DNA from 4 places in the Nocardiopsis sediminis genome. Region 2 is predicted to be linked to each of the others. Evidence: riboswitches for the same ligand, from Rfam matches in the RefSeq annotation. Region 2 holds a riboswitch; each other region holds the start of a gene.
The links. Region 2 has a riboswitch for cobalamin ahead of cobN (cobaltochelatase subunit CobN). Riboswitches for the same ligand answer to the same signal wherever they lie in the genome.
Positions count from the first base shown of each region.

Region 1 (4,141 bases), on a different contig from region 2:
TGGCCGGCGCCGTCGGCCGCTGTGAGGTTGCGGTACACGCTCGCGGCGAACGACGCCTCCGATGCGCCGATCCGGCGGGCGGCGGCGCGCGCCGCCTCGGCGAGCGCCTCGGCGGCGTCGGGACCGAGGGGGTCGGCCCGCTGCGCCTCCATGGCCGAGAACGCCGCGGCCAGCCCTTCGCGCTGTTCGGCTGCGCGGTCCGGGTCCAGCCCGGGGTGGCGCTGCGCCACGCCGAGGACGGGGTGGCCGTCGAGGTTGACGGCACCGGGGCAGCGGGGGTGGCGTTCGCCCCACAGGACGGCGATCATGCCGCCGATCGACGCGCCCACCACCGCCGGCTCCGGCTCGCCGATGGCCGCGGCGACGGCCTCGATGTCGCCCAGGACGGCGTCCCATTCCCAGGGCCCGTCCCCGGAGTGCCCGCTGTTGCGCAGGTCGACAGCGACGGCCCGCCGGTGGGGGGTGAGCAGCGGAGCGACGGGCGCCCAGTCCTCCAGGGTCCCGCCGAGACCGTGCAGGAGCAGGACGGGCGGTCCCTCACCGCCGAAGTCGCGGATGGCGATGGGCACGCCGGCGGAGTCGATCACCCGGTCGCGCTCGGACGGGAGGGGGTGGCGGGTCTCGGTCATGGGATCTGATCCTCTGGTGCCTGGGGTGGGGAGCCGGACGACTGCGGGCCGGCGGAAGTCGTGTGGGGAGTGGTCGGCCGGACGGCGCGGGGCGCGCCGGCCGGGGCGGTGTGCGGCCCCGCCTGGGGGCCGTCAGGGGTCCATTCCGACGGGGCGCCCGTTGAGCCGGTCGCGCACGGATCCGGTGCGGACGCCGCCGTCGGGGTGGGGCGCGAGCTTTCCCCGCCGGACCAGGTCGTGGACGCCCTGCCGGGTGATGCCGAGCATCGCCCCGGCGACCGCGTAGGAGACCCGGACGGCTCCGGGGTGGCCGACGCGGCGCGCAACGGTCCGCCCCAAGGGCGTGGCCCACCACTGCGCGGGCGGATCGAAGGCGGTGTCGCCGGGGTAGAGCGCGGCGATGAGCCGCACCGCGGCGAAGACGGCGGCACGGTCGTCGGGGCCGAGCAGTGTCGCCGCCCACGCGTCGGCATACGCGGCGACCCGCTTGCGCACCCGCTCCACGGAGGCGTCGCCTTCGAGCAGGATCTCCAGCGGGTCGAGGAGGCGGGCGGCGGCGATGGCCCGGAGCTGGCCGGCGAGCTCGCCGTGTGCCGGGGGGCCGGCGTCGGTGTCCATGTGGTCGGTCCGCCCTCTCGTGTCCGATCGTCGACGCATTCCGGTCTGCTTGACATGAATAGTCAAGTACTTGTCGGCGTTTGTCAAGTAGTGCACGGCGGAGGGGGCGGACACCCGTGTGATAGGTTGCGGCCGCCAGTCGAACCCGTGCTTTCTCGGGTCAGGGAATCCGGTGGGAATCCGGAGCTGACGCGCAGCGGTAAGGGGGACGGGCGGGGCAGCGGCCACTGGACACATGTCCGGGAAGGCGCCTCACCCGGGTGATCCCGAGTCCGAAGACCTGCTGGCACCTCCGGGCGCCTTGCGGCGTGCGGAGGCGACACCGTTCGCCGGGCTCCGCGACCGAGCCCTCGACGCCGAAGGACCCCCATGACGGCCCCCCGCCGTACCCCACCCGCCTGCGCCCTCACCGCCGCCCTGCTCCTCGCGCCCCTCACGGCCTGCGGCCCCGGCACCGGCACCGGCACCGATGGCGCCCCGCAGGAAGCCGCCGGCTACCCCCGCACCGTCGACGACTGCGGCCGCGACGTCACCGTCGAGGCCCCTCCGCAGCGCGCCGTCTCCCTCAACCAGGGGGCGACCGAGATCCTGCTCTCCCTCGGCCTGGCCGACCGCATGGCCGGCACCGCCACCTGGACCGACCCCGTCGCCGAGGACCTCGAGGCGGCCAACGCCGAGGTCCCCCGCCTGGCCGACAACGCCCCGTCCTTCGAGCGCGTCCTGGCCGAGGAGCCCGACTTCGTCGCCGCGTCCTTCCAGGGCACCCTGGGCGAGGGCGGCGTCGCCCCCCGCGAGGACTTCGAACGGCTCGGCGTCCCCGTCTACCTCTCCCCCACCGAGTGCGGCAAGACCGACAGCGGCGAGGACGGCGCCCGCGAGGAGCCGCTGGCCATGGACGCCGTCTACACCGAGGTCCGCGACCTCGCGCACGTGTTCGGCGTCGAGGAGCGCGGCGAGGAGCTGGTGGCCGGCCTCGAGGGCCGGATGGCGGCGGCGACCGCCGATGTCGATGCCTCCGGGGTCACCCTGCTCTACTGGTTCGCCAACGCCGAGTCCCCCTACATGGCGGGCTGCTGCGGGGCCCCGGGCATCATCACCGAGGCCGTGGGCGCCCGCAACGTCTTCGACGACACCCGCGACGAGTGGCCGCAGATCAACTGGGAGACCGTGGCCGACCGCGACCCCGACGTGCTGGTCATCGGCGACCTCACCCGCGAGAGCCAGACCGCCGAGTCCGCCGCCGCCAAGATCGAGTTCCTGGAGTCCCACCCCGTCACCCGGCACCTGGACGCCGTCGAGAACGAGCGCTACGTGCTGCTGAGCGGCGCCGCCATGAACCCCTCGATCCGCACGGTCGAGGGCGTCGAGCAGGTGGCCGAGGCGCTGCGCGGCTTCGGGCTCGCCGGCTGAGCGGGCGCATGTCCCGCCCCCGAGCCCTCGCACCCCCCGGTGCGGGGCGCGCGGCCGTCCTGGCGTGCGGCGGCCTCGTGCTGCTCGCCGCCTCGGTCGCCACCGCCATCACGATCGGCCCCGCGGGCATCGCCGTCGGCGACGTCTGGGCGGTCGTCGCCGCGCGCGCCGGCTGGGGCGCGTCGGGGCTGACGCCGATCCGCGAGGGCATCGTGTGGGAGCTGCGGCTGCCCCGCACGGTGCTGGCCGCGGTGTGCGGCGCCGGCCTGGGGGTGTGCGGCGCGATCATGCAGTCGCTGCTGCGCAACCCGCTCGCCGACCCGTTCGTGCTCGGCATCTCCTCGGGCGCCTCCACCGGCGCGGTGCTGGTGGCCGTGCTGGGGGTGGGCGGCGGGGCGGTGTCGCTGTCGGCGGGCGCGTTCGCCGGGGCGGCGGCCTCCTTCGCGCTCGTCCTGGTGCTCGGCTTCGCCGCCGGCGGGACGACCGACCGCGTCGTGCTGTCGGGGGTGGCGGCCATGCAGCTGTTCTCCGCGCTCACGTCGGTCATCGTGCTGTCCTCCGCCGACGCCGAGCAGACCCGGGGCGTGCTGTTCTGGCTGCTGGGCTCGCTGAGCGGCGCCGGCTGGACCGATGTGGGGCTGTGCGCCGGCGTGCTGGCGGCGGTGCTGCTGGTGTGCGCGGCCAACGCGTCGGCGCTCGACGCGTTCGCCTTCGGCCACGACGCCGCGGCGTCCCTGGGGGTTCCGGTCGCCCGGACGCGGCTGCTGCTGCTCACCGCGACCGCGCTGCTGACCGCGACCCTTGTGAGCGCGGCCGGCGCGATCGGGTTCGTGGGGCTGGTGCTGCCGCACGCGGCCCGCGCGGTCGCCGGCCCCGGCCACCGCCTGCTGCTGCCGGCCACGGCGCTGGCCGGGGCGGTCTTCCTGGTGTGGGTCGACACCGCCGCCCGCACCGTCCTGGACCCGCAGGAGCTGCCGGTGGGCGTGGTCACCTCGCTCATCGGGGTCCCGGCGTTCGTGTTCATCCTCTACCGGAGCCGGCGGTGGCGGTGACCGGCGGGAACGGGAGGCGGCGGTGAGCCTGCGCGCCGAGGCGGTGTCGTGGCGGGCGGACGGGCGGCTGATCGTCGACGGCATCAGCCTGGAGCCGGCGCCCGGCTCCACGGTGGGCCTGCTGGGGCCCAACGGGTCGGGCAAGTCGACGCTGCTGCGGCTGCTCGCGGGGGTGCGGCCGACGTCGTCGGGGGTCGTCACGCTCGACGGCGCCCCGATGGCCGAGGTGGGCCGCAGGGCGGCGGCGCGGCGGATCGCGGTGGTGGAGCAGCACGCCGCGACCGAGGTGGACCTGAGCGTGCGCGACGTGGTGCGACTGGGCCGCATCCCCCACCGGCGGGCGTGGTCGGCGCCGTCGGCGGCCGACGACGCGGCGGTGCGCTCCGCCCTGGCCCACACCGGGCTGGCCGACCGGGCCGACCGGTCCTGGCA
Region 1 covers NZ_JBHSBH010000002.1:13,079-17,219, forward strand. Annotated here, with positions in the region: gene ACFOVU_RS00600 (alpha/beta fold hydrolase) at 1-629, opposite strand, end outside; gene ACFOVU_RS00605 (hypothetical protein) at 762-1,247, opposite strand; cobalamin riboswitch at 1,367-1,549, shown strand; gene ACFOVU_RS00610 (ABC transporter substrate-binding protein) at 1,617-2,657, shown strand; gene ACFOVU_RS00615 (FecCD family ABC transporter permease) at 2,666-3,709, shown strand; gene ACFOVU_RS00620 (ABC transporter ATP-binding protein) at 3,732-4,141, shown strand, end outside.
Region 1: it holds a riboswitch for cobalamin, as region 2 does, so the genes downstream of both, ACFOVU_RS00610 (ABC transporter substrate-binding protein) here and cobN (cobaltochelatase subunit CobN) in region 2, are expected to answer to the same signal.

Region 2 (4,141 bases):
AACCCGCCGGAGCCGCGCGGGGCCTCCAGCCACCGGTAGGCCGCCAGGTAGTGGTGGGAGGGCGGCAGGTCGGGGTCATGGTAGATCGCGATCGGGTTCTCGCCGAAGCCCCGCGGCGGCTGGATCATCAGGACGACGTTGCCGAAGCGCAGTGAGGCGAGCACAATCTCGGGCCGGCCGCCGGAGTCGTCGACGTAGAGCTCGCCGGGAGGCTCGCCCCAGTGGGCGGTGATGGAGTCGCGGAGCGGGGCCGGGAGGGCGTCGAACCAGCGGCGGTAGTCGTCGAGCGGCACGCGGGCGGTGGCGGCGGCGAGCTGGTCCTCGCTGAGCCATTCGGTGTCGTGGCCGCCGGCGGCGATGAGAGCGTGGATCAGCGGGTCGCCGTCGTCGTCACGGCGGTCCTCGTCGGGGCCGGGAACCCGCCACAGGGTGTCGTCGCCGCCGAGGTCGTAGCCGCGCGCGGCGAGGTCGCGGAACAGCCGCACGGCCGAAGCGGGGGTGTCGAGGCCGACCGCGTTGCCCACCCGGGAGTGCTTGGTGGGGTAGGACGACAGCACCACGGCCAGGCGGCGCTCGCCCGCGGGAACGGAGCGCAGGCGTGCGTGGCGCACCGCGATGCCGGCCACGCGCGCGGCGCGCTCGGGGTCGGCCGCGTACAGCGGCAGGCCGGAGTCGGTGTCGCCGCCGATCTCCTTGAAGGAGAACGGCACCGTGATCAGCCGGCCGTCGAACTCGGGGATGGCGACCTGCATCCCGGCGTCCATGGGGGTGAGCGCGGCGCCGGACGCCCGCCATTGGTCGCGTCCCGAGGTGAGCACCAGCCCTTGGATGATCGGGACGTCGAGCCGGGCGAGCGCTCCGGCGTCCCACGCGTCCTCGTCGCCGCCCCCGCTGGCGTCGGCGGCCACCGCGCCGCCTGCGGCGAGCACGGTGGTGACGATGGCGTCGGCCCGGCCCAGGAGCGCGAACAGCTCCGGCGCGGAGTCGGGCGACAGGCCCCGCAGCGAGCCGGAGAACACGGGCAGGGGGACGCCGCCGGCGTCCTCGATCGCGTCGCACAGCGCGTCGATGAAGGCGGTGTTGCCCGACAGCTCGTGGGCGCGGTAGAAGACGACGGCCACGGTGGGGCGCCCGCCGGGATCGGGGGCGGGGGCCGGGCGCTCGTGCACGCCGAACTCGGGCATGGTCTGCGGCGGGTCGAACCCCTCGCCGGTGAGCAGGACGGTGTCGGAGAGGAACCGGCTCAGCTGGCGGAGGTTGGCGACGCCGCCTTCGCGCAGGTAGGCGTGGGCGTCGGTCGCGACACCCGACGGGACCGTGGACAGCGCCATCAGCCCGGGGTCGGGTGCGGCCTCGCCGCCCAGCGCCACGAGCGGCAGGCCGCTGGCCCGCAGGGCCTCGACCCCGCCGGGCCAGGCCTCGACCCCGCCCAGCAGGCGGACCACGGCGATGTCGGCGCCGTCGAGCAGCGCGGGGAGGTCTTCGGGTGAGGTGCGGGCGGGGTTTGCGGTGCGGAAACCGGCTCGGGCGGCGCCGGCCGCGAGCAGATCGGTGTCGGCCGTTGACAGCAGCAGGATGGTGGCGGCCACGCGGGTCCCTCTTCACAGAGTGCGGGGTCCTCGCCCCGCGACCGGACAGGTGTCACGACGGTGCGGCGTCTCCTGGCTCGGGGATCAGCGCCGGCCTCGGCCTTCCCACCGGACGGTCCGGCAGTGGCGTCGTTCGAGGCGGGCTCCCCCCTCACAGTTGCGGGACAGCCGCGGATTCGCACCGCGTTCCGTCGCGCCGTCGGCGACCATCCTCGCAGAAGGCACCGGACCGGATCGGCGCTGGTCCCCCGTCCGGTCCGATCACCTCCCGGGGTTTGACACAATCCCAGCATGACCCATTACCCCCAACAGCCCGGACCGGGCGAGGAATACCCCCAGGCGCCCGGTACCGACCCCTATGCGCAGCCGGCCGCGCCCGGCTACGGGGAGCTGGCTCCCTATGGGCAGACTCCGCAGACCGGCGGCTGGCAGGCGATGCCGGCTCCGGCAGGCGGCCACCCGCCGCTGGCCACCATCGGCGACATCACCATCACACAGACCGAGGTGATCACCCCGGCGGGCAGGTTCCCGATCAAGGGGAGCACCTGGACGGTCACCGACATGACCACGGTGTCCGACGGAATCCCCGCCTACGCCATCGTGATCGCCATCCTCTTCTTCTGGTTCTGCCTGCTGGGCCTGCTGTTCCTGCTGATCAGGGAGCGCAAGGTGTCGGGGCACGTCCAGGTGACCGTGCAGGGCAACGGGGTGTTCCACTCCACGATGATCCCCGCCCACGGCCCGGGCACCGGCCACCAGGTGATGCAGCAGGTCAACTACGCGCGCAGCCTCGCCGCGATGTAGCGAGCAGGCCCCCGGAGACGGGGCCCGCCCGCCACGGACGGACCACCACGGGCCGGATTCCTCCGGCCGGGCGGCCGTGGCCCGCACGACCGCCCGCACCGCTCAGCAGCCCGGCCCGGCACCCCCGGGACCGGAATCGGTGGAACCCGAGGCGGTCAGATGGTCGATCACGAGATCACGGACGAACGGCGCCAGCGGCCGGTCGCCCGCGGAGGTGGCCAGAGCGGCGAACTCCTCGGCGCTGAAGACGACCGACAACGACGGAGAACCCGCCCGGCTGTGCTTGGGCAGACCCAGCATGTGCCGGTGGACGCGCTCCAGCGCCTCGGGCGGCAGCGGCCCGTAGGCGGCTTCGAGCTGCGACAGCCATCCGCGCAGCTCGCTCCAGCGGGCATGGCGCCCGGCCAGGACGCACAGGTAGGACGCGAGATCCTGCCGGCCCGCGGCATGCCGGAGCTCGCCCAGCGTCGCGGGATCGAGAGTGAGCACGACGCGGTCGCCGTGGCCGGCCGGGTCGGATTCATCGGGGCACCCGTGAGAGCCGGCGGAGGCGGTGGAATCGGCGGATGCGGACACAGCGGAATCGGTGGTGGTCACCGGAGCCTCCACAGAGGTGAGGGGATCGCCCGCCGGACTGGCCGTACGGGCACGGACTGGCGGCCCCCATCGCGTCGCAGGAGCCCCTGACCACGCCCACCACGGTGGGCCGGAGGGGTCCGCGTATCCTCTGACCGCTGAACACCACCAACCGTAACCGGCCGGCGACATCCCCGCCACCCGTCGTCCACAGCCCCACACGAACGCGTGAGCGCCCCCGCCGATCGGCGACGAACGGCTCGGCACGGACCGCAGAGGATCACCCGCCTCCGCCCACCCCAGCCGAAGAGGCGCCGGACACCCCGGCAGGCGGCACGACCGCCATCCCCTCGGGAACTCCGTCCTCCAGCAGACGCAGCAGGGCCCCGGTGTCCATGTGCTTCTCGACGAGGTCGCCGAGCGCGTCCAGCCGGGCCGCGCGCTCCGCGGCGAAGTCGGTATCGGGAGCGGGCACGAACCCCCGGTCCGCCGTCCGGGCCACGTCCGCCAGGAACGCCCGCCGGAACCCGTTGTTCTCCAACGCCCCGTGCCAGGTCGCCCCCCACACCGAGCCACGGCGGCACCCGTCGAGGAAGGGCACCGTCGCGGGGTCATCGGGGTCCACCGTGATGACCCCGTGGTGGATCTCGTAGGCGACGACCGGATGGCCGTACTCCACGGCCTCGGGCCGGCCCAGGGTCTTCTCCGCCGCGAACCGGACCTCGGCCGGAAGCAGGCCCAGGCCGGGCACCCGTCCGGCGCCCGACTCCACATCGTCGTCGATGGCCCGGGCCAGCATCTGGTACCCGCCGCAGATGCCCAGGACGGGGCGGCCCGCGCGGGCACGTCGGGCAACGGCGTCGGCCAGGCCCCGTTCCCGCAGCCAGGACAGGTCGGCCACGGTCGCCCGGCTGCCGGGGAGGATGACGAGGTCGGCGTCCTCCATCTCGTGGGGGGCGGTCACGAAGCGGACGTCGACACCGGGCTCCACGGTGAGCGCGTCGATGTCGGTGAAGTTGCTGATGCGCGGTGTCCGGACGACCGCCACGCGCAGGGTCTCCGGGCCCTGGGGCGGACGCATCGGGCCGCGGTCCACGCTGAGTGCGAGCGAGTCCTCGACGTCCAGCCAGAGCCCGTCGAGCCAGGGCAGCACACCGTAGACGGGCCGGCCG
Region 2 covers NZ_JBHSBH010000015.1:654,910-659,050, forward strand. Annotated here, with positions in the region: partial or broken gene cobN (cobaltochelatase subunit CobN) at 1-1,589, opposite strand, end outside; cobalamin riboswitch at 1,657-1,779, opposite strand; gene ACFOVU_RS25415 (hypothetical protein) at 1,881-2,393, shown strand; gene ACFOVU_RS25420 (hypothetical protein) at 2,496-2,990, opposite strand; gene ACFOVU_RS25425 (cobyric acid synthase) at 3,250-4,141, opposite strand, start outside.

Region 3 (4,141 bases), on a different contig from region 2:
GCGCGTGGCCCGGAGGTACCGCAACCTCCTGCTCGATGCCGGGTTCACCGACCCGGTCGTCGAGGTGCGCACCAGTGTGTTCACCGATGACACCGCGCTCGCCCTGCTGCACCGGATCACCGACGAGGAGAGCTGGCTCGCCGAGCAGGCCGAGCGCGCCCGCACGAACCGGATCTTCGTGGCGGTGCCGATGTTCCTCGTCGCCGCGCAGGGATAGCCGGTCGCGCTGGCCGGTCGACGTGGTCATACCGGGCCGGGCGCTGTGCGGGCGCCGCGGCGGGCGGGTGGCCGCCCGCCGCGGGGAAAGCGGTCAGCTCGTCACGGCCGGGCCCGCAGGTGGCCGGTGGCCTCGACCAGGTTGGCGAGGGTGGCCCGCACCTCGGGGTAGCCGCGGGTCTTGAGCCCGCAGTCGGGGTTGACCCACAGCCGGCCGGGCGGGAACGCGCCGACGGCGGTGCGGAGGTGGCCCACGATCTCTTCGACGGAGGGGACGCGCGGGGAGTGGATGTCCCAGACGCCGGGCCCGGCCTCGTTGGCGTATCCGGCGCGGGCCAGATCGGCGACGATCGCCATGGCCGACCTCGCGGCCTCCAGGCTGATCACGTCGGCGTCCATGTCGATGATGGCCGCCAGGACGTCGCCGAACTCGGCGTAACACATGTGCGTGTGGATCTGGGTGTCGTCCCGCACACCCGCGGTGGACAGCTGGAACGCGGCGACGGCCCAGTCCAGGTAGGCCGCGCGGTCGGCGGTACGCAGCGGCAGGGTCTCGCGCAGGGCGGGTTCGTCGACCTGGATGATCGAGATCCCCGCGCGCTCCAGGTCGAGAACCTCGTCGCGCAGGGCGACGGCGACCTGGCGGGCGGTGTCGCCTTCGGGCTGGTCGTCGCGCACGAACGACCAGGCGAGCATGGTGACCGGGCCGGTCAGCATGCCTTTGACCGGCCGCTCGGTCAGGCTCTGGGCGTAGGCGGCCCACTCGACGGTCATCGGCGCCGGGCGCGAGACATCGCCGACGATGAGCGGCGGCCTCACGTAGCGGGTCCCATACGACTGGACCCAGCCGTGCCGGGTGGCCAGGAACCCGGTGAGCTGCTCACCGAAGTACTGGACCATGTCGTTGCGTTCGGGCTCGCCGTGGACCAGCACGTCCAGGCCGATTCGCTCCTGCTCGGCAATGACGGCGCGGATCTCGGCCCGCATGGCGTCGCGGTAGGCGGCGTGGTCGAGCGTGCCGGCGCGCAGGGCCGCGCGGGCCGTGCGCAGCTCCTGCGTCTGCGGGAACGAGCCGATCGTGGTCGTCGGCAGCTCGGGCAGGCGCAGTCGGCCCTGCTGGGCTTGGCGGCGCGTGGCATAGGGGCTGATGCGGTGCAGGTCGGCGTCGGTGACCGCGGCGACCCGGTCGCGCACGGCCGGGACCCGCACGATCGGCGACGCCGCGCGGGAGGCCAGGCGGCTTTGGTTGGTGTGCAGGATGTCGCTGATCGCGGTGCGGCCTTCGGTCAGGCCGCGTCGCAGTGTGACGATTTCGTCGAGCTTCTGCCTGGCGAACGACAGCCAGCCGGCGATCTCGGGGTCGAGGCCGGTTTCCAGGGTCACGTCCAGCGGCACGTGCAGCAGCGAGCAGGATGCCGAGACGTCCACGGAACCGGCCAGCCCGAGCAGTGTGCCCAGGGTGCTCAAGGCGGCGCTCAGGTCCGCGGCCCAGATGTTGCGCCCGTTGACGACCCCGGCGATCAGGCGTTTGCCCGGCATGCCGCCGGCGGCGGCGAGGCCGCCGAGGTTGGCCGCGGCGGCGTTGGTGAAGTCCAGGGCCAGGCCCTCGACGGCCGACGTGGCCAGCACCGGCAGCGCGTCGCCGAGCCTGTCGAAGTAGGAGGCGACCACGATCTTGGGGCGCGCGGTCGCGGCCGCCAGGGTGGCGTAGGTGTCGGCGACCTTGGCCAGCACCTCGGCCGGCTGGTCGGTGACGAGCGCGGGTTCGTCGAGCTGGACCCACTGCGCGCCCGCTTCGTGCAGGCGCCGCAGCAGGTCGGCGTACAGCGGGATCACCTGGTCGAGCAGGTCCAGGGGCCGGAACCCCTCGGTACCGGTCGGGTCCTTGGCCAGCAGCAGGAAGGTGACCGGGCCGAGGAGCACCGGACGGGTCTGCACGCCCTGCTCCAAGGCCTCCGCGAATTCACCGAGGGGCTTGCCCGGGTCGAGGGTGAAGCGGGTGCCGGGCCCGATCTCGGGGACGAGGTAGTGGTAGTTCGTGTCGAACCACTTCGTCATCTCCAGCGGGTGGGCGTCTGCGGTACCGCGCGCCATCGCGAAATAGCGGTCGAGCCTGCCGGCGGTGCTCGTTGTGTCCGGGACGGCGGCGAGGTGCCGCTCGGGGATGGCGCCGAGCATCCAGGCGGTGTCCAGGACGTGGTCGTAGAACGAGAAGTCGTTGCTCGGGATCTCGTCGATGCCGGCGTCGCGCAGCTGCGTCAGGTTGTGCAGCCGCAGCTCACGGGCGGTTCCGAGCAGGGTGTGGGCGTCGATGCGGCCTGCCCAGTAGGACTCGGTCGCCTTCTTCAGTTGCCGGTGGGCGCCCTGGCGCGGGTAGCCGTGCACGGTGGCGCGGCTGGTCGCAGTGGTCTGGGTCACGGGGCTCTCCTTCGCGAGTCCGCGTGGACCTGCGGGAGCGCGTGACGAAGCGCGACCGGCACGCGATCGCGATCCGGCGACGACCCACCCGCGAGGTCTCGGCCTGCACCCCACGGTCGTGGGGCGCACAGCGGGCAGGTCTTCGGACTCGTGGGCGTTCCGGCGCACGCCGGGTTCCTACTGGCCATCGCTTCCCGAGCCGGCTGGGCTCAGTGCTGGTCTCCGCGGAGACTGACGGCGGTCGTTCCCACTCACCGCTGCGGGGCAGTCCCGGATTCGCACCGGGTTCCCTCTTACCTCGGCCACCGCCGTGATTCCGTGCGGCGGCCGAACCAGCTGCCCTGCCACTGTAGCGGTTGGCAGCCGGGCTTCAGGGCCTCGATCCGCCCGTGTGAGCGGATCGCGACGAAAAATGAGTTGCAGTCGAAGAAGTGTGACGCGGCTGCTTCCACCATGAAGATGCACGCCGACCTCGGCGCCGGGCCCAGGCCGGTGCGCTGACCGGCGGCCACCGGCCTGGGCCCGGGATGGCAGGCGCGGATGAAGAGACCGCCCGCCGTCGATCAGGACGTGGCCGACGACCGTCGTCCGCCCAGGTGCCGGGCCAGGAAGCGCTCGATGGTGCGGTACAGCTCGATGTTGCTGTCGGGGTTGATGAACCAGTGGCCCTCGGCCTCATTCAGCAGGTACTCGACCTCGGCGCCGCGGGAGCGAAGCGCATCGGCGATGCGGTCGGAGTGGCGGCGGGCGACGCGGACATCGTTGGCTCCGTGGATCAGCAGCACCGGTGCGGTGATGTCGTCGACCCGGCTGATGGGTGAGCGGGCGAGCATGTCGGCCTCCTGGCGGGGGTCGTCGGGGTCGCCGATGTAGCGCAGGTAGCTGTTCTCGATGGCGTTGCGGGCGACCGGAACGACCGACCGGATGAGGTCGGCGAGGTCGGACATGCCGGTGTAGCTGATGGCGGCGGCGAACCGGTCCGGGGTGAACGCGGCCCCGACGAGTGCGGCGTAGCCGCCATAGGAGCAGCCGTAGATCGCGACCCGGTCCGGGTCGGTGTGGCCCTGCGCGACCGCCCAGTCCAAGGCGTCGATCAGATCGTCGTGCATGCGCCCGGCGAACTGGCCGATCGCGGCCTGGGTGTGGGCCTTGCCGTAGCCGGTGGAGCCGCGGAAGTCGACCTGGAGCACCGCGTAGCCGCGGTTGGCCAGGAGTTGGACCTCCGGGTCGTAGCCCCAGCTGTCGCGGTACCACGGTCCGCCGTGCACCAGCAGCACGGTCGGCAGGCCGCGCGGCTCGGCCCCGGCCGGTAGGGTGAGGTGGCAGGGCAGGGCAAGTCCGTCGCGGGCGGTGACGGTGATCGGGGTGACCGGGGACAGCCGGGCTGGGTCGAGGTGCGGGAACGGCCGGAACAGGCGGCGCGCCTGCCCTGTGGCGTGGTCGTAGAACCAGGTGACACCGGGATCGCGGTCGTGGGTGAAGTCCACCACCCACCGTTGCGCCGTGG
Region 3 covers NZ_JBHSBH010000010.1:34,663-38,803, forward strand. Annotated here, with positions in the region: gene ACFOVU_RS15180 (methyltransferase domain-containing protein) at 1-217, shown strand, start outside; gene metE (5-methyltetrahydropteroyltriglutamate--homocysteine S-methyltransferase) at 319-2,634, opposite strand; cobalamin riboswitch at 2,751-2,986, opposite strand; gene ACFOVU_RS15190 (S9 family peptidase) at 3,198-4,141, opposite strand, start outside.
Region 3: it holds a riboswitch for cobalamin, as region 2 does, so the genes downstream of both, metE (5-methyltetrahydropteroyltriglutamate--homocysteine S-methyltransferase) here and cobN (cobaltochelatase subunit CobN) in region 2, are expected to answer to the same signal.

Region 4 (4,141 bases), on a different contig from region 2:
GTAGACCAACGCCACGACCTCCACCAGCGCGGTCGGCAGGCCGATGGCGGTAAGCCGCGGCAGCAGCTCGGCCAGCGGGGTGGTGAAGGCGAAGCCGAGCTGGCACACGAGTGCCGCCGCGGCGCGGGCACTGATCTCCGCGGCCCAGGCGGTTCCGTCGGGCGTCCACGCGAGAAGCCCGTCGCCGCCCCCGACCCCCACCAGCAGGGTCGCCGCGCCGGTGAGGATGAACGCCAACGGTGCCCACGCCGCCCGGGCGAAGGCCCGCGGCGGCACCTGCGCCGGGCCGAGGGCCGCCGCCAGCGCGACCGCCGCCGTCAGTGGGGCGCCCGGCCAGGCCGGCAGCGTCAGCGCGCATAGGAGCAGGCCGCCGAAGAAGGCCCCCTTGGCGGCGGGGTGGACCCGCCGCCACGGGCTGCGGTAGGCGGCCGCGTCGATCGCGAGCATGCCGCGCCGGTCAGCCGGAGTCGCGTGTGCCCGGATCGGGCGACCGCTCCGCGCGCAGCCGGCTACGGGTCCGGGCGGCGCCGAAGTAGTAGCCGATCACCCCCGCGCCGATGGCCGCCTGGAGGGCGAACAGGCCGGATTCGACCTCGCCGGAGGGGGCCTCGTAGAGCGGGGCGAACCAGGGTTCGTAGCCGGGGCGCAGCTCGGTGACGGCGTCTTCGGCCTGCCCGTCGGCCCCGGTGAAGGGCTCGGCGAGGTGGTCGCCCGCACCGATCAGCAGGGGCAGCACGGCGATGGCGGCGACCGCCGCCACCAGGAGCCAGGTCGTCGAGGTCTTGGGCACGGTCACACCGCCTTTCCGTCGGCCGCCGCCGGGGCCGCGGGGCCGCCGGCCGCGCGCAGCACGCCCAGGCGCAGCAGCTCGCCGCGGCTCGCGGTGGTCAGCAGCCGCATGATCACCACGGTCACCAGGCCTTCGATGACCGCGAGCGGCACCTGAGTGACGGAGAAGATCGCGCCGAACTTCACGAACGACCCGACGAGGCCGCCCGCCGGATCGGGGAAGGCCAGGGCGAGCTGGAGGCTGGTGACCGTGTAGGTGCTCAGGCTCGCCAGGGCCGCGCCGGTGAACACCGCGGCCCCCAGCGCCGTCGTCTCGGGGAGGGAGCGGGTGGCCGCGCGGACCAGCCGGTAGGCCCCGTAGCCCACCCACGGGCCCACCACCGCCATGGAGAACACGTTGGCGCCGAGCGTGGTCAGCCCGCCGTGTGCCAGGAGCAGCGCTTGGAACAGCAGGGTGATCGTGCCGAGGGCCGCCATGACGGGCGGCCGGAAGAGGATCGCCCCCAGGCCGGCGCCGGTGGGGTGCGAGCAGCTGCCCGTCACCGAGGGGATCTTCAGGGCGGACAGGACGAAGCAGAAGGCGCCGGAGGCGCCGATGAGCAGTTTGGCGTCGGGGTCGGCGCGGACGGCGGCGGTCAGGGACCGTACGCCGTGGACGACGAAAGGGGCGGACGCAGCGGTCCAGGCGGCTGCGTGCTGCCACGGCAGAAAGCCTTCGGCGATATGCATATCAGGAGACCCATCTCCAGCACCTCGTGGACGGTCGTCACGCCGTGGCCGGTCTCCTGGCTTGCGGGTCAGCGCCCTCCGCCGGCCTTCCCGGCGACGCCCTCGCAGGCGCCTCCAGTGACCGTCGCCGCCCGCACCGCCGGAGGCGGTGGGACGGGGCATCGGACTACCCGTTCACAGTGGCGAGGGCCGCGCCGGTTTCCCACCGGACTTCCCGAACACCACGGCCCCACGACAGTACGGCGGCATATGGTCCCGCGCAATAGCCCGTCTCCGCACCGGGGGTGCGGCGCAGGCGAGGGGGTACCGACACCGTCGGCCGGCCGGCGAGCCCTCCGTCGCCCGGATACGGCGGTCGGCCGGCCCGGTCGTGACGGGGTTCAGCCCTCATCGGAGAAGGCGACCGGCCCCGAACCTGTGCATTCACCGGGCCCTTACCGCTCGCCGGGATCGGGGCATCGTCGGCCCCGGCGGAAGGCGCCCCGCTCACCGGCCCGTCCATGCCGTTCACTCCGGAGTCCGCGCCCGAGGTCGCGTGGGTTCCGTTCGTCGGCTGGAAAAGCCCGGCGCGCCCGAAACCGTGTCCTCGGGGCGGCCGCCGGGCCCGATCACCTTGCCGGTGATCGGGTACTTCGCGGGGCCTCTTGGCGGACGTCGCGGGTTCAGTCGTCGGTGCGGGTGTCGATGACCTCGCCGGCGGCGTCGAGGAGGACGTCGTGTTCCCGGCCGTCGGCGGCGCGGACCTCGGCCTCCCAGCCTTCCCAGCCGTCCTCGTCGGTGCGCTCCACCTCGGTGGCCTGGGCGCCGTCGCCGATCGCCTGCTCGGCGGCGGTGGCGACCGTGTCGCGGTCGGCTTCGGGGCTGTCACCCGTGTTCTGCCACGGGGCGGGGCCCTCGGGGGCACGGAAGGTGGTCCCGTTGATCGTGAAGGCGTCGGCGTCGCGATTGTCGTCGTCATCGTCGCGATCGCCATCGTCGTCGCGGTCGTCATCATCGTGGTCGTCATCGTCATAGCGCACGTCCAGGGTGACCTCCCGGCCCTCAAGTGCGCGCAGTTCGTCCAAGACCGGGTCGGTGGTGCCGTCGCCGTCGAGGTCGCCGGCCTCCGGGTTCGTCAGCAGCCACTCCTCGGGGCCGAAGTCGACGTCGACGTCCGCCACCCGCCAGTCGTCGGGGTCGTCCCCGGCGCTGAGCACGCCCGTGAGCTGCTCGGTCCCGGCGGCCGGCTGCGTCGACGCACCGGCATGGGCAGGTGCGCCGTTCGACGCGCCCGCATCCGCAGGCGCCCCATTCGACGCGCCCGCATCGGCAGGCGCTCCGTTCGACGCGCCGCCCGCGGTGACCGCGCTGACCCGGATCGGGTCCGCCGGCTGTTCGGGATCACCGGCCAGTACGTAGGCCCCGGCTCCGGCGGCCAGCAGCCCGGCGGCGGAGGAGAGGAGGATCGTCGTCCTGGCGCGCATGGCAACTCCTTGTCAGCGGTGGTTCGGGGTTCCAGCATCCGGCACCGCGATGAGGAGGGGATGAAAGTGGTCTGAGCCCCTCTTCATTCTGAGATTGGGCCGCTCTTCATCCTGATCTCGAGGGGCGTCCCGGCCCCTGCCTCGGGCGGCTCCCCCGCTTCGCACCGCCCCGGGTGAGAGTGTCGCGGCCCGGCCCCGTTGCCCGCCGGGCGGATGATGATCGCGGGGGGAGGACCTGTGGCGGCTCTGGAGCTGGTGGTGATGCTGGGCGCGGTCATCCTCGTGTGCGGCGGGCTGTCGCGGCGCACCGGGGTCGCGGCGCCGGTGCTCCTGCTGTTGGCCGGGATCGCGCTCGGGTTCGTGCCCGCTCTGCGCCGGATCCACCTGCCGCCCGAGCTGATGCTGCTGGTGTTCCTGCCCGCCCTGCTCTACTGGGAGGCGCTGACCACGTCGCTGCGGGAGATCCGCGCGACGCTGCGCGGCATCGTCCTCAACAGCACGCTGCTGGTGGTCGTCACCGCCGCCGCCGTGGCGGTCACCGCGCACGCCCTCGGCCTGCCGTGGGGGCCGGCGTGGGTTCTGGGCGCGGCGGTCGCCCCCACCGACGCCACCGCGGTCGCCGCCCTCTCCGGGTGCCTGCCGCGCCGCACCGTCACCGCGCTCAGAGCCGAGAGCCTGGTCAACGACGGTACTGCGCTGGTACTTTACGGCATCGCCGTGGGCGTCACGGTCGGATCGGAGCCCTTCAGCGCCGGCGGCATCGGCGGGCGGGTCGCCCTCGCCTACGCCTGGGGCATCGCCGCCGGTGCGCTGATCGCCTGGCTCGGCGTCCTGGCGCGGCGCCGCGTCACCGATCCCCTCCTCGGCAACGTGCTGATCCTGCTGATCCCGTTCTGCGCCTTCCTGCTCGCCGAACTCGCCGAGGCCTCCGGTGTGCTGGCCGTGGTGGTCTGCGGGCTGGTGATGAGCCGGGTCGGGCCGCGCATCGGGGTGGCCGCCACCCGTCAGCAGACCATCGCGTTCTGGACGCTGGCGACCTTCCTGATCAACGCGGCGCTGTTCGTCCTGGTGGGGATCGAGGCGCAGACGACGCTGCGCGCCCTGGTCAGCACCGACCTGTGGGCGGCGCTGGCCGGCGTCGTGGTCGTCTGGGTGGTGAT
Region 4 covers NZ_JBHSBH010000010.1:140,955-145,095, reverse strand. Annotated here, with positions in the region: gene cbiQ (cobalt ECF transporter T component CbiQ) at 1-447, opposite strand, end outside; gene ACFOVU_RS15630 (energy-coupling factor ABC transporter substrate-binding protein) at 458-796, opposite strand; gene ACFOVU_RS15625 (energy-coupling factor ABC transporter permease) at 793-1,518, opposite strand; cobalamin riboswitch at 1,548-1,759, opposite strand; gene ACFOVU_RS15620 (PepSY domain-containing protein) at 2,181-2,981, opposite strand; gene ACFOVU_RS15615 (Na+/H+ antiporter) at 3,219-4,141, shown strand, end outside.
Region 4: it holds a riboswitch for cobalamin, as region 2 does, so the genes downstream of both, ACFOVU_RS15625 (energy-coupling factor ABC transporter permease) here and cobN (cobaltochelatase subunit CobN) in region 2, are expected to answer to the same signal.